DNA from 3 places in the Bacillus sp. AL-1R genome. Region 2 is predicted to be linked to each of the others. Evidence: riboswitches for the same ligand, from Rfam matches in the RefSeq annotation. Region 2 holds a riboswitch; each other region holds the start of a gene.
What was found. Region 2 has a riboswitch for thiamine pyrophosphate ahead of ACSBO6_RS16400 (ABC transporter substrate-binding protein). Riboswitches for the same ligand answer to the same signal wherever they lie in the genome.
Positions count from the first base shown of each region.

Region 1: linked by a shared signal. The riboswitch ahead of ACSBO6_RS03375 (thiamine phosphate synthase) and the one ahead of ACSBO6_RS16400 (ABC transporter substrate-binding protein) in region 2 are both predicted to bind thiamine pyrophosphate.
Region 3: linked by a shared signal. The riboswitch ahead of thiT (energy-coupled thiamine transporter ThiT) and the one ahead of ACSBO6_RS16400 (ABC transporter substrate-binding protein) in region 2 are both predicted to bind thiamine pyrophosphate.

Region 1 is NZ_CP197469.1:709,112-713,553, forward strand. It holds gene ACSBO6_RS03360 (thiazole synthase) at 1-747, opposite strand, end outside; gene thiS (sulfur carrier protein ThiS) at 750-953, opposite strand; gene thiO (glycine oxidase ThiO) at 980-2,071, opposite strand; gene ACSBO6_RS03375 (thiamine phosphate synthase) at 2,055-2,669, opposite strand; TPP riboswitch at 2,760-2,869, opposite strand; TPP riboswitch at 3,102-3,216, shown strand; gene thiC (phosphomethylpyrimidine synthase ThiC) at 3,353-4,442, shown strand, end outside.
Region 2 is NZ_CP197469.1:3,411,217-3,415,658, reverse strand. It holds gene hmpA (NO-inducible flavohemoprotein) at 1-435, opposite strand, end outside; gene ACSBO6_RS16410 (RrF2 family transcriptional regulator) at 622-1,059, shown strand; gene racE (glutamate racemase) at 1,130-1,921, opposite strand; TPP riboswitch at 2,151-2,260, shown strand; gene ACSBO6_RS16400 (ABC transporter substrate-binding protein) at 2,348-3,340, shown strand; gene ACSBO6_RS16395 (thiamine-binding protein) at 3,353-3,643, shown strand; gene ACSBO6_RS16390 (ABC transporter permease) at 3,643-4,410, shown strand; gene ACSBO6_RS16385 (ABC transporter ATP-binding protein) at 4,407-4,442, shown strand, end outside.
Region 3 is NZ_CP197469.1:3,993,699-3,998,140, reverse strand. It holds gene ACSBO6_RS19115 (WxLIP family cell surface protein) at 1-319, shown strand, start outside; gene ACSBO6_RS19110 (WxL domain-containing protein) at 351-2,423, shown strand; gene thiT (energy-coupled thiamine transporter ThiT) at 2,530-3,111, opposite strand; TPP riboswitch at 3,335-3,440, opposite strand; gene ACSBO6_RS19100 (low molecular weight protein-tyrosine-phosphatase) at 3,786-4,262, shown strand; gene ACSBO6_RS19095 (hypothetical protein) at 4,276-4,442, shown strand, end outside.

The sequences.
Region 1 (4,442 bases), 1.8 Mb from region 2:
GATTGGGCTACTAGCTTCACCATAATTTTTTTCTTCAATTCTGCCTGCCTCATAACCAAGCCTTCCTGCTTCAATAGCAAGCTTCATCGCAACAGCCATTTTTACAGGATCTTTTGCATTAGAAACCGCTGTATTTAAAAGTACACCATCAGCTCCTAGCTCCATTGCAAAAGCTGCATCTTTTGGAGACCCGATTCCGGCATCTACTATAACAGGTACATTTGATTGCTCAATGATAAATTTTAGATTTAAAGGATTAATAATTCCTTTTCCGGAACCGATTGGAGATGCACCTGGCATAATCGCATGGACACCAAGTTCTTCTAGTCTTCTTGCAAGGACAACATCGTCAGAAGTATAAGGTAATACTATAAACCCTTCATTTAATAACATTTCTGATGCTTTTAATGTTTCGATTGGATCGGGTAGTAATGATTTATCACACCCAATTACTTCAACCTTGATCATATCGCATAAGCCTGATGCTTTTGCCAATTTTGCAATTCTAACTGCCTCTTTAGCAGTTTTTGCACCAGCTGTATTTGGCAATAATCTATATTTGGATAAATCTAATTGCTCAAGAAAATTTGGTTGAGATTCCTCAAAAATATTCATTCGTCTAACAGCAAAAGTTAGGATCTCAGCTTCCGATACTTCAACAGCTTCTTTCTGGACTTCAAATGAAGGGTATTTTCCTGTTCCTAATAATAATCTTGAATGAAACGTATGATTTCCTATTTTTAACATGATTAGCCACCACCTACAAAATGTATAAGTTCTACAGAATCTCCGTTAGAGAGATTAGTTAATGAATACTGCTCTTTATAAATAATTTCTTTATTAACTTCGACAATAACAATTCGGTTTTCTAATTGATATTCATTAAGCAGATCCTGAATTGTACAAGTTTTGCTGGAAATTTCGATATTCTTTCCGTTTAATCTTATTTCCAAATGTCTACACCCCCAAATCATTAAAGTTAACGATTGATTTTAAATGCTTCAATCCAGCTATGATCGACTTTTTGTTTAAGAATCAAATCCCGAATTAATTTTCCAGTTGCTGGTGCAAGTAAAACACCATTTCTAAAATGGCCGGTCGCAAATAAGATTTGATCATCCTCTGGATGAGTTCCTATAAAGGGATGATAGTCGAGCGTTCGCGGTCGTAATCCTGCCCAGAAAGAATCAATTTTCATCTCTTCAATTTCGGGAAGCATTTTTTTAGCGTTTTGTATTAATGACTCAATCCCTTTTAAGCTAGGGTTCTCATTCCATTCGTTATCCACCATCGTAGCTCCGATCACAAGGCGACCGTCATTTCTTGGAACAATATAATTTTGTTCATGGAAAAGAGTGTGTTTTAAAGCAACTTTTTCACTTCTGACCGAGATACATTCACCTTTAACGGGAATAATTTCGTGATGTAATCCAAGCTGTTGAAACAATGAATTACTCCAAACGCCGCTTGCAATTACAATCGTTTCTGCTTCAAAATTGCCATTTGTTGTTTTAATTAAATAATGTGAATCGTTTTTTTGAATCTGAAACACATGTGTATATTCAAAAATAGATGCACCTAACATTTGAGCACCTTTGCAAAACGCGTTACAGACAGAAACAGGTAATACATTTACATCGTCTTCAATATAAGCTGCTCCAATTATGCTAGGATGGACTCCAGGTATCTGTTTTTTTAACTCCTCCTGGTTATACCAAAGCGCTGAAGTTTGAGTGAGTAGCGGAGTTAATTGTTTTTTTTCTAAATCTGTATAAGCTAGTTTGAAAATGCCACCATTTTTAAGTTCAATATCAATTCCACAAAGTTCTTTTAATTCTTCTCTAAGGTGAAAATAAGTTAATTGACTGTTTCTAGCAAATGAAAAAAATGACTCAGATTGATCCCACTCGGAATGGGCACCAAGCATTCCAGCAGCAGCTTTAGTTGTTTTCTGTCCAACTTGCTGACCTTCAAGAACTGCGACATTTATGTTTTCTTTTGCTAGATAATAAGCTATTGAACAACCTATTATTCCACCACCAATTACAGCAACATCAAATTTCTTGTTCATAAGCAAATTTGCACCTTTCAAAATATTGCAGCGCAGCTTCTAGAGGATTTCGGGCAGAAAATATGCCAGACATTACAGCTATACCATCTATATCGTTCTCTTTTAGAACTTGGATATGTTCAGGTAATATTCCTCCGACTGCATAGATCGGTATCGTTAACGTTTTTTTCATTTCAGGAATTAGTTCAATCCCGTTTGGTGTTAATCCATTTTTACACTTAGTTTCAAAGCAATGACCGTACATAATATAGTCAGCTTGATCATTTTCTGCCTGTATTGCTTCAGTTAGTGTATGGACTGATTTTCCTACTCGTAAATTAGGAAAATATTCTTTTACATCAACAAGAGGAAGACCATGTCCTGGTAAGTGAATATTTGATAGATTAGAGAAAATAGCGATATCTAAACGATCATTTAAAACAATTTTTTTCATATCTACTTTGTTTAATTTTAGTAGATTTAAGAGTGATAGTAGCTCGATTGCTGTTTTGGACTTTTCGCGAATTTGTACATAGTCGACTGCATCGATTATTTGAATTATTTTTGTAGCAAGTACTTCGACTGAGTGCTGATCATCTGTAATTGCAATAAGTTCCATGTCCCAGCCTCTTTCATTTTCAAGATTTTTTCAAACAAAAAAACCACTTTCCTAAAAAAAAGAAAGTGGTTACATTACACGCGAAGAAAAATATAAAATGCGCCACTTTCCTACGCAGGTACTAGCCTGTTCAGGTTTTGAGGGTTTAAAAGTAACTACTTTATTCTCAGCCCTTATCAAGGGATCCCCTAGTGATGAATATGTATGAAAATTAATTTTAGCATAGCATATAAAAAATAATATTCAATACTAAATTTTTTTACTAGTCCATTTTTTTACTAGAAATATGGCTTGAAGTGTAGTGAATTCAAGTGTTTTTGAGAGTATAAAAAAACCATAATTTTTTTATTTTGGGATTTCTGTAAAAATTTAGGGAAATAAAAACATTTACATTTTAAATTTGCGGGTTTATATTTAGTTTGAACAATTTAATCGATTGACTAGGGGTGTCCAATTATTTGGGCTGAGAGAGAAACGTTATTAAGTTTCTTAACCCTCAGGACCTGATCTGGTTCATACCAGCGTGGGGAAGTTAGAAATTTTTCATTAATGATTATCTAATTGTTAATGTAGTTTTGCTAACACTTAGCCGGGTCTTTAAAATAAGACGCCGGCTTTTTTCATGCTTTGAATGGATTGGATTTCGTCCTTTTTAATCAAATTATAAAGGGGAATGAAATCAAATGAACAATTCTGTAAATGAAATGAATTTTTCTATCATGTCTAGTTTTTCAGGGAGTAAGAAAGTGTATGTTGAAGGATCTAGACCTGACATTAAGGTGCCAATGCGTGAGATTCAATTAAGCCCAACAACTGGCACTTTTGGCGAAGAAGAAAATGCTCCAGTTAGAGTATACGACACAAGTGGACCTTACACAGATTCAGCTAGCTCAGTTGATATTCGAAAAGGACTTAAGGCGATTAGACAAAACTGGGTAATCGAACGAAATGATGTTGAAGAGTATGAAGGGCGTGAAATAAAGCCTGAAGATAATGGATATCGAAAAGAGACAGATCAACAAAATGTTGAAGTATTTAAAGGGTTAAAAAGAAAACCGTTACGTGCAAAGGATAATCAAAATATTACTCAAATGCATTATGCTCGTAAAGGGATTATTACACCTGAGATGGAATTTATTGCGATTCGAGAAAATGTTTCTGCTGAATTTGTTCGTGATGAGGTTGCAAAAGGAAGAGCTGTCATTCCATCGAATATTAATCACCCTGAAAGTGAGCCAATGATCATCGGTCGTAATTTTCATGTGAAAATAAACGCCAATATAGGTAATTCAGCTGTCACGTCTTCGATTGAAGAAGAAGTAGAAAAAATGACATGGGCTACTCGTTGGGGAGCAGATACGATGATGGATCTTTCAACTGGGAAGAATATTCATACAACACGTGAATGGATCATCCGTAACTCACCAGTACCAGTAGGCACAGTTCCGATTTATCAAGCACTAGAAAAAGTTAATGGAATTGCTGAAGATTTAAGTTGGGAAGTGTTTCGAGATACTCTAATCGAGCAAGCGGAACAAGGGGTAGACTATTTTACGATTCACGCGGGTGTATTATTACGCTATATTCCATTAACAGCAAAACGAGTAACAGGAATTGTATCTCGTGGTGGTTCTATTATGGCTCAGTGGTGTTTAGCTCACCATAAAGAGAACTTTTTATATACTCATTTTGAAGAAATTTGTGAAATTATGAAGCGTTATGACGTAACATTCTCTTTAGGAGATGGTCTGAGACCAGGTTCAATCGCCGATG
Region 2 (4,442 bases):
AGAAGCTTCTTCATACATTTCTTTTTCAATATCGATAAATACTTGAGCAATAATTCCATATGCTTCTGCCCAAGCACCTAGTATTTCATCAGTTGCAGCATCACCAAGTACTTCTTTAATTGCCCCTAGTAAATGTTGCCCTACGATTGGATAGTGCTCTGGTTTAACTTCAAGACTGCGGTGTTTATGCGCGATTTGCTTTACTACCGGAATAATTGTTGCTAGTTTATCAATATTCTGTGCTGCAGCTAAAACAGTATTTGCAAGAGCGGTTTGTTGTCTACCTTGTTGTTGATTTGTATGATTAAATACATTTAATAGTTCAGGATGATTAGTAAATAAATTTTTATAGAATACTTTAGTAATTTCTGTACCTTTTACTTCTAAGACAGGAACTGTTGACTTAATAATATCAGTTGTTTTTTGAGATAGCATGAAAAATCCCCCTAATCACGTTTTAAAGTAGTATTGTAAATACATCTTTATCTTAGACCTAGAATTAATTTAAAGCAATATACGAAATACATCTTTTTTGGTTTTTTTCGCAAAAAGACATAAAAGTTTAAAAAATGTTCACAATTATGCTATGATAAATCATAAATAAGACAGTGAGGACAAGTTATGCGTTTAACAACTTATTCGGATTACTCTCTTCGTGTACTAATATTTCTAAGCTCAGAGCCACGTGAAAAATTAGTTAATATTAAGGACATCGCTGAAGCGTATGATATTTCTAAAAACCATTTAATGAAAATAATTTATAATTTAGGTAAGATGGGCTATATTGAGACTATACGTGGTAGAAACGGTGGAATTCGTTTAGCTAAATTGCCAACAGAAATAAATATCGGTGAAATAATTCGTAAAACTGAAGAGGACTTTAATATTGTAGAATGTTTTGAACATGGCAATACTTGTGTTATTACACCTGTTTGTTCTTTAAAACATATATTCAACAATGCATTAGAACAATTTTTAAAAGTTTTAGATCAATATACACTAGATGATATCGTAAAGAACAATGCGATGCTTAAAGATTACTTTTCAAGTAAAGAATAAATTTTAAAACACAAAAACCAACAAAGATGTACTTTGTTGGTTTTCTTCATTTTATATGTTCTATAGACTTTTATAGTTTAATATACTTTACGTTTTCCAGTGGTTCTTGGAATAAAGATGAAGCTATTTTACGAAAAATCGTAGGATCCCCAGTTGTAAAAAATTCATGTGAAGTGATTTCAGAGTTAGATAAAATATTTTGTTGATCAAGTATTGCACTTACTTCTAAAGCTGTTTCATCGCCCGAACTGATCAGTTGGACGGATGGTCCCATCACTTTTTGAATGATTGGACCGAGTAATGGGTAATGCGTGCAACCAAGTATTAAAGTATCAATATTTGAATCGATAAGTGGTGCAAGGGTGTGTTTAACAATCTCAAATATTTCAGGTTTATTGTAATCCCCATTTTCAACAATTCCAGCAAACTCTGGGCATGCCAATCCTTCGATTAGTACTTTATCATTAATCCGCTTTAGTGCAGAATGATATGCTTTACTATTAATGGTAGCATTCGTTCCAATGACACCGATTCGATCATTTTGTGTTAATTTTATTGCTGCTCTGGCTCCTGGGCGGACAACACCAATGACTGGTATTTGAAGTTTCTCTCGCATTTCATTTAAGACTACTGATGTTGCTGTATTACAGGCGATGACTAACATTTTTATATCTTTCTCCATTAGAAAATTAGTCATTTCCCAAGTGAATTCTCTAATTTCTGTATATGGTCGTGATCCGTATGGACATCTTGCTGTATCGCCTAAGTATAAAATGTCCTCTTTAGGTAATTGTCTTATAATTTGTTTGGCAACTGTTAAGCCTCCAACACCTGAGTCAATGACCCCGATTGGTTTATTCAAAAAATCCCCTCATTTTACAAAAAATTTGTTGATGTAGTATATTCTTTATTCATTTAAGATTTTACTATAAGAAATGATATTTTTGTTTATCATTCTCTTTTAATAAATATTAAAATTTCATAGTTTCATTGCGCTTATTAACAGAGTATTAAAACATTTAAACACTAGTTAAAAATAATTCGTAAATACAATCATTATCTGTTATATTAATGAGGAAAGTTTATATATGAGAAAAATGTGGAGGGGCCAGTGTTGCTGGCTGAGATAGCATCCTTAAGATGTTGACTCTTAGAACCTGATCTGGGTGATGCCAGCGTAGGGAACAGTATCTCTTTTTAGATATGTTTTTTACAGCGCATTTACGTCCGGGTTCGTACCCGGACGTTTTCTTTTTTTATAAACAAAAACCAAAAGGGGATATAGATAATGAAAAAACTAGTAGTATTTTTAGTGGCTATTTGTTTAATGTTAACTGGATGTGCTCAAGACAAAACTGCCACTAATAAAAAGACAAAGCAATTAAAAAAGGTGACTGTCGTACTAGACTGGACGCCAAATACAAATCATACGGGGCTTTTTGTTGCTAAGGAAAAAGGTTACTTTAAGGAACAAGGGCTTGATGTAGATATTATCAGCCCGGGAGAAACAGGGGCAGATCAATTGGTGGCATCTGGTAAAGCGGATTTTGGCGTTTCTTATCAGGAGTCAATTACACAAGCGCGAGTTCAAAATGTACCAATTGTATCAATTGCAGCAATTATTCAACATAATACTTCTGGATTTGCATCACCAGTGAATAAAGAAATTAAGTCTCCAAAAGATTTCGTTGGAAAAACATATGGTGGATGGGGTTCACCTGTTGAAAAGGCAATTTTAAAATCGCTTATGGCAGAAGAAAATGCGAATGTTAATAAGTTGAATATTGTGAATATGGGTGATGCTGATTTCTTTACTGCAGTAAAAAGAGATATCGATTTTGCTTGGATTTATCAAGGATGGACAGGGATTGAAGCAGAACTTCGCGGTGAAAAATTAAACATGATCTATTTAACTGATTATAGTAAAAAACTTGATTACTATACGCCAGTTTTAGCTACTAACGAAAAAATGATTAGTAAAAACCCTAAAACAGTAAAAGCGTTTGTGGCTGCAGCATCAAAAGGATATAATTTTGCGATCGATAACCCTAAAGAAGCCGCTTCGATTTTAATAAAGGATAATCCAGATTTAGATAAAAAATTAGTGGAAAAAAGCCAAGAATGGTTAGCATCTAAATATAAAGATGATGCAGACCGATGGGGTGAGCAAAAGTTATCAGTTTGGAAAAACTATGCAGATTTCTTAGCTGAAAATAAATTGTTAGAAGGAAACTTTAAGCCAAAAGAAGCATTTACGAATGATTTCTTACCAGCGAAATAAGGAGGAGCAAAAATGCAAACTACTTTAATGAGTGTCCAAATTATACCGAAAACAAATAATATTGAGGATGTTATTCCAGCAGTGGATGAAGCAATTAAAATTATTGATGAGTCAGGTGTAAAATATCAAGTTCAACCATTGGAAACAACTATGGAAGGTGACTTGAATCAATTGTTAATGGTTGTTCAAAAAATGAATGAAAGAATGATTGAAATAGGTTGCCACAATGTTATTACTCAAATGAAAATACTTTATCAACCAAAAGGTATTACGATGGATGTGTTAACGGAGAAGTATCGTTAATGAAATCTAAACATATAAAAGGATGGCAACCAATTGTTGTCATCCTGCTTTTTTTAATTTGTTGGCAGCTAAGTATTAAAGTTTGGAAAATTGAATCTTGGTTATTGCCAGGACCAATCGCAATCTTTAAAGAAGGAATGAAATCAACTAGTTCATTACTTCCTCATATTTCTTCTACAATTCAATTAACGATTATTGGTTTGTTAATTGGTAGTTTATTAGGATTTTTAATAGCATTTCTATTGCATTTAATCCCAGGCGTTAGGGAAGCTTTTTACCCATTATTAATTCTTTCTCAAAATGTACCAATTATTGTATTGGCACCGCTATTAATTATTTGGTTTGGGTTTGGTGTATTACCTAAATTAATTATTATTTCTCTTGTTTGTTTTTTCCCAGTTACAGTTTCAGCATTGGATGGTTTTAGACAAACACCAAGTGAATTAATAAATTATATGAAAATGGCAGGGGCAACCAAATCACAAATTTTTTGGAAAGTTGAGTTGCCTTTTTCTTTACCTTCGATTTTTTCTGGCTTAAAGATTTCAGCGACATATAGTGTAATGGGGGCAGTTATTTCAGAATGGCTAGGAGCGAAATCTGGAATTGGAGTGTATATGACTTTAGCTTCATCTTCATTTAGAACAGATCGAGTATTTGTTTCAATTTTTATTATTATGTTTTTAAGTATGCTTTTCTTCTTCCTAATAGTCGTAATTGAACGAGTTACTGTTAAATGGAAAGTTAAAGGGGAGAATCGAAAATGACATTACAAGTGGAACAATTATCAAAAAGTTAT
Region 3 (4,442 bases), 580 kb from region 2:
TGAAAAAATCCTTCATGAAACAATGAAAGAAAATCTAAGAATGGCACCGAATTCAAATTTTGATTATGCAATAGATTGGGATGACCAAGCGATTGAGCCTGGTAATTACCGTATAGAAATAAACGTCTCAGATGGTGAGCAATCATGGAAATGGACAAGAATATATACCGTTAAGAGCAATTCAGCAGAAGAACTAAATACTTTAGATCTGAACAAGGATAGTAAAATGTGGTACGTAATCGGCGGTATTTTATTCCTTTTACTAGTCATTTTTACGTTTATCTTAATTAGACGTTTAAAGAATATAGAGAAACAGTAAAGAAAAATTAATTTTGAAATGGGGAAACAAAATGGTGAAAAAAAGAAAACGTCTTTTTAAAGCAATTGTTTTAGCTTCTATTTTTGTCATCATAATGAGTGTGACAAAGCCGAATGAACTTGGAGTTAAGGGATTACTTAAACCTACTACTACAGAAGCAGCAACCTTTCCAAACTTATTTCAAAACTCTACATTTAATTTTGATAGTCAAACAACTACTTTTCCAAATTGGACATTTGTGTCGTATTTAAATAGAGGCCAAGAACTAGGTCCTTATAGCCCTAATTTTGAAGGGCAAAGTGGAGGTTGGTATAAGGTGTTTGGTGAAGTTGATCCACAAAGTTATGTTAGACCTATTTCAGGTATTGGAGGGATTTTATTAAAAGTTTTCAACACTGTAGATTCTCAAGAGTTTGTAGGTATGAAGCAAACGATTAATACAATTCCAGGGCAAACTTATACCTTAAAGTTTTCTTTTAACCTTATTGAACATAAGTATACCAAACCTAGGTATAGCTGGTTATTAAGTGATACTCTTCCTTCGCCAGTAAATGAATGGAAAGACTACACAGATCCTGAGAATATAACGTATACTTTCACCGCTATTGGAACAACAGTAAATTTTAGAATTCTTTTTGAAGACGGTGGACATGAAGCTATTGATGGTAGTGGATATCAAATCTTTCAGGTTTTTCCTGTTTCAGTCACATTGATCGATGCTCAAGCACCAAAAATAACGGATGCTATTATTACCATACCAGAAGATTACACAGGTGGTACATCATGGACCAATAAAAACACGACAATTCACTTCACAGCAACTGATGATTATGGGGTTGATCCGACATCGTACGAGGTTTCTACAAATAATGGTGCTACATGGAATAAAGATGGATTAAGTAATGCAACCTCAACAGGCGTTGATTATACAGTTTCAACCCAAGGTACGACAAATATTCAAATTAGAGTAAAAGATGATTCTGGAAACCAAAGTAATCCGGAAACTGATCCTGGAGCTAAAATTACTGTCAAAATTGATAAAGAACCTCCTATTACTAACTATGCAAACGGGCAATTATATAATAGTAATACAGCAACAAATATTACATTTAGTGATGCGCTAAGCGGTATTGATACAGCAAAATTAAATGGGACTACCATTACTTCTGGTACGATCAATCCTGATGATGGTGAACATACATTAGTCATCACGGATCTAGCAGGTAATCAAACAATTCGACACTTTACAGTAGACAAAACGATTTTACCGCCAGTTATTAATTCCATTACAGATATAAGTACAAGTATAACGGGAACAGCAGAGGCAAGTAGTACAGTAAGGATCATTTTACCAGATCAATCAATTCTAACGACAATCACTGAAACAGATGGTTCGTATTCGGTATCTATACCGCCACGGACGTTGTATGAGGGAGATGTAGTGAGGGCAACTGCAACCGATATTGCAGGGAATACTAGTACAGAAACATTTGCTACCGTAACAGCAGAAACAAAAAATCCAGTTGATCCAACAAACCCAACAAATCCAGTCGAGCCAGTAAACCCAACTGATCCAAATAATCCTCATGAACCAGGAACAAAGAGTTCATTAAGTATTGATTATGTCTCAAATTTTAACTTTGGTGAACATGAAATTTCAGGTAGTAATGAAGTTTATACTGCTCAATTAGATCAAGTAAAACAAACTTCCGATGGTTCAGTCATTCAAGTACCAAATTTCATTCAAGTAACAGACCACCGAAGAGCAAAAACAGGGTGGAAATTATCCGTACAACAAAATGAACAATTTAAGAGTGGAAATAATGAGCTATCTGGTGCCGTATTAAAATTAACTGATCCTATTTTAAACTCAACGACTGACGAGCAGTATAAACCAGTAGCCAAAACAGTAACATTGGTTCCAGGTGGAGGTGCACAGGATGTAGCTTTTGCAGATGAGGGAAAGGGATTCGGAACATGGACGATTTCATATGGTCTGAATTCATCAAATGTTACTCTTTTCGTGCCAGGAGGGGCCTATAAAGAAGTAGGAGCTAAATATAAGACGACTTTAACGTGGACTTTAGCAGATACACCACTTTAAAATCATGAAATAATTTGAAGTAAAAGGAAAAGTTAACCCCCTATCAAGCTGAATAATTGATGGGGGATTCTGTTCCTTTTTAATTTATTTGTAAAGGTTTCTATACTTATGCTGCTTGATTACGGTTCTTTTTAACATGAACAAGAACTGGCGCAGAAGAAAGTAAAATGATTAATAGAACTGCACTAATAATAAATGAAGGAACCATGTACCAAGCATTATATACTAATGAATAAAGTGAAACTGGTGTACCTTTTGGTGCGTATGAACCGTAGAAAACGATCCCAGCAATAAAGTGGCAGATGAATCGAGCAAGTGAGCCGATAAAAGTTCCTAAAATTATATAGGCTGCTGCTCTTTTTTTATTGCCATTTGTTAAGCTATTTTTTATTTGTTTATAAACAAGACCAGCTAATCCGAGACTTGTAAATGCGACAATATAGTCTAAAAATACTTGAATTGGATGAACGAAATATAGCTTTGTAACGATTTGTAGTGCTGCTAATAATAGACCAGTAATTAATCCTTCTTTAAATCCCCAACGAAAAGCAATTAGAAAAACTGGAATCATTGATAATGATACAGAGCCACCTTGAGGTGCAGTAAACAATGGTAAGAAATCAAAAACGATTGCTAGTGCTGCACACATTGCTATTTCCGCCATTAATTGAATCTTTGATGTCTTCATCTCTATTTCCCCCTTTATCTAGTGGACAACCTATGTAGTGAAACACTTTGAAAATAATGAAGTTAGCGACTAGTCGCATACATTTGTCATGCCTAGTTCGTGCGCCTTGCCCTTTGTGGAATCGAGGTATGAGGCGTGCCACTTCCACATTTCAAATTTAGGGAGATTTTAGTAGGAATAAATAAAAAAAGCAATACTGGGTAGCATGATGATCCCGGCATTGCTTTTCATCGTGCCACATCCCTACGTTAGTACTAACTAACAGGTTCAGAGGGTAAGAATAGCTTAATCTATTCACTCTCAGCCAAATGGCTCCCCTTGTGGTTTAACTTACATTTAGTTGTCTTTACTAAATATAGTCAAGGTCATTTAAAAATACAATTAATTTATCTGTAAAAATTAAAAATGTTGATCAAATTTAATGGAATTTGTGAAAGTATCGGTTCATACCTTACAAAGTTTTTTTTAGATAATCAATGAAATTATTTTAAAAAAATGAGTGTAATCATAGCTATTCTGTAAAAAATAAGCATGATAACTCTTATCTTATTTATACTAGCCATAAATTATTCACAATGGCTTGCTTTTCATTTTAAAATATACCGTGTAGAATAATACAAAAGAAACAGCTAAATTTTGGCATAAAGTGTAAATAATTTGAAGGAGACATTGAGATGATTCAAGTATTATTTGTCTGTTTAGGTAACATTTGTCGATCGCCAATGGCTGAGGCTGTTTTTCGTCATTTAGTGACAGAAAAAGGGTTAGATAAACAATTTATGATAGACTCAGCTGGTACTGGAGATTGGCATATTGGCCATCCTCCGCATAAGGGAACACAAGGTTTATTAAGTGAAAAAGGTATAAACTTCGAAGGTATGAAAGCTCGAAAAGTGACAGAAAATGACTTTAAATATTTTAGTTATATTGTCGCTATGGATGCACAGAATAAAGAGGATTTAATGAATTTAGCAAGAAATAATTGTATAGGAGAGATTTCACTACTTTCAGATTATGTTCCAGCATCAATGTGGAAGGAAGTGCCTGATCCATATTATACGGGTAATTTTAATGAAGTATATGAGATCATTACAGAAGGATGCACTCATTTACTTCAGCATATTTTAAAGCAACACCAATTAACAGTTTAGAGGAGGATGTAGAATGTCAAAACGTAACAAAGCTTTACGCAATATTCTAGTCGGAGTCGCAATTGGTGCAGGGGTTACTCTACTTAACAAAGAAAATCGTGAGAAAATCTCACGTAAAGGAAGAAGCGTAACAAACAAATTAAATCAAATTAAAGAAGATCCAGAAATCGTAAAAGGTGC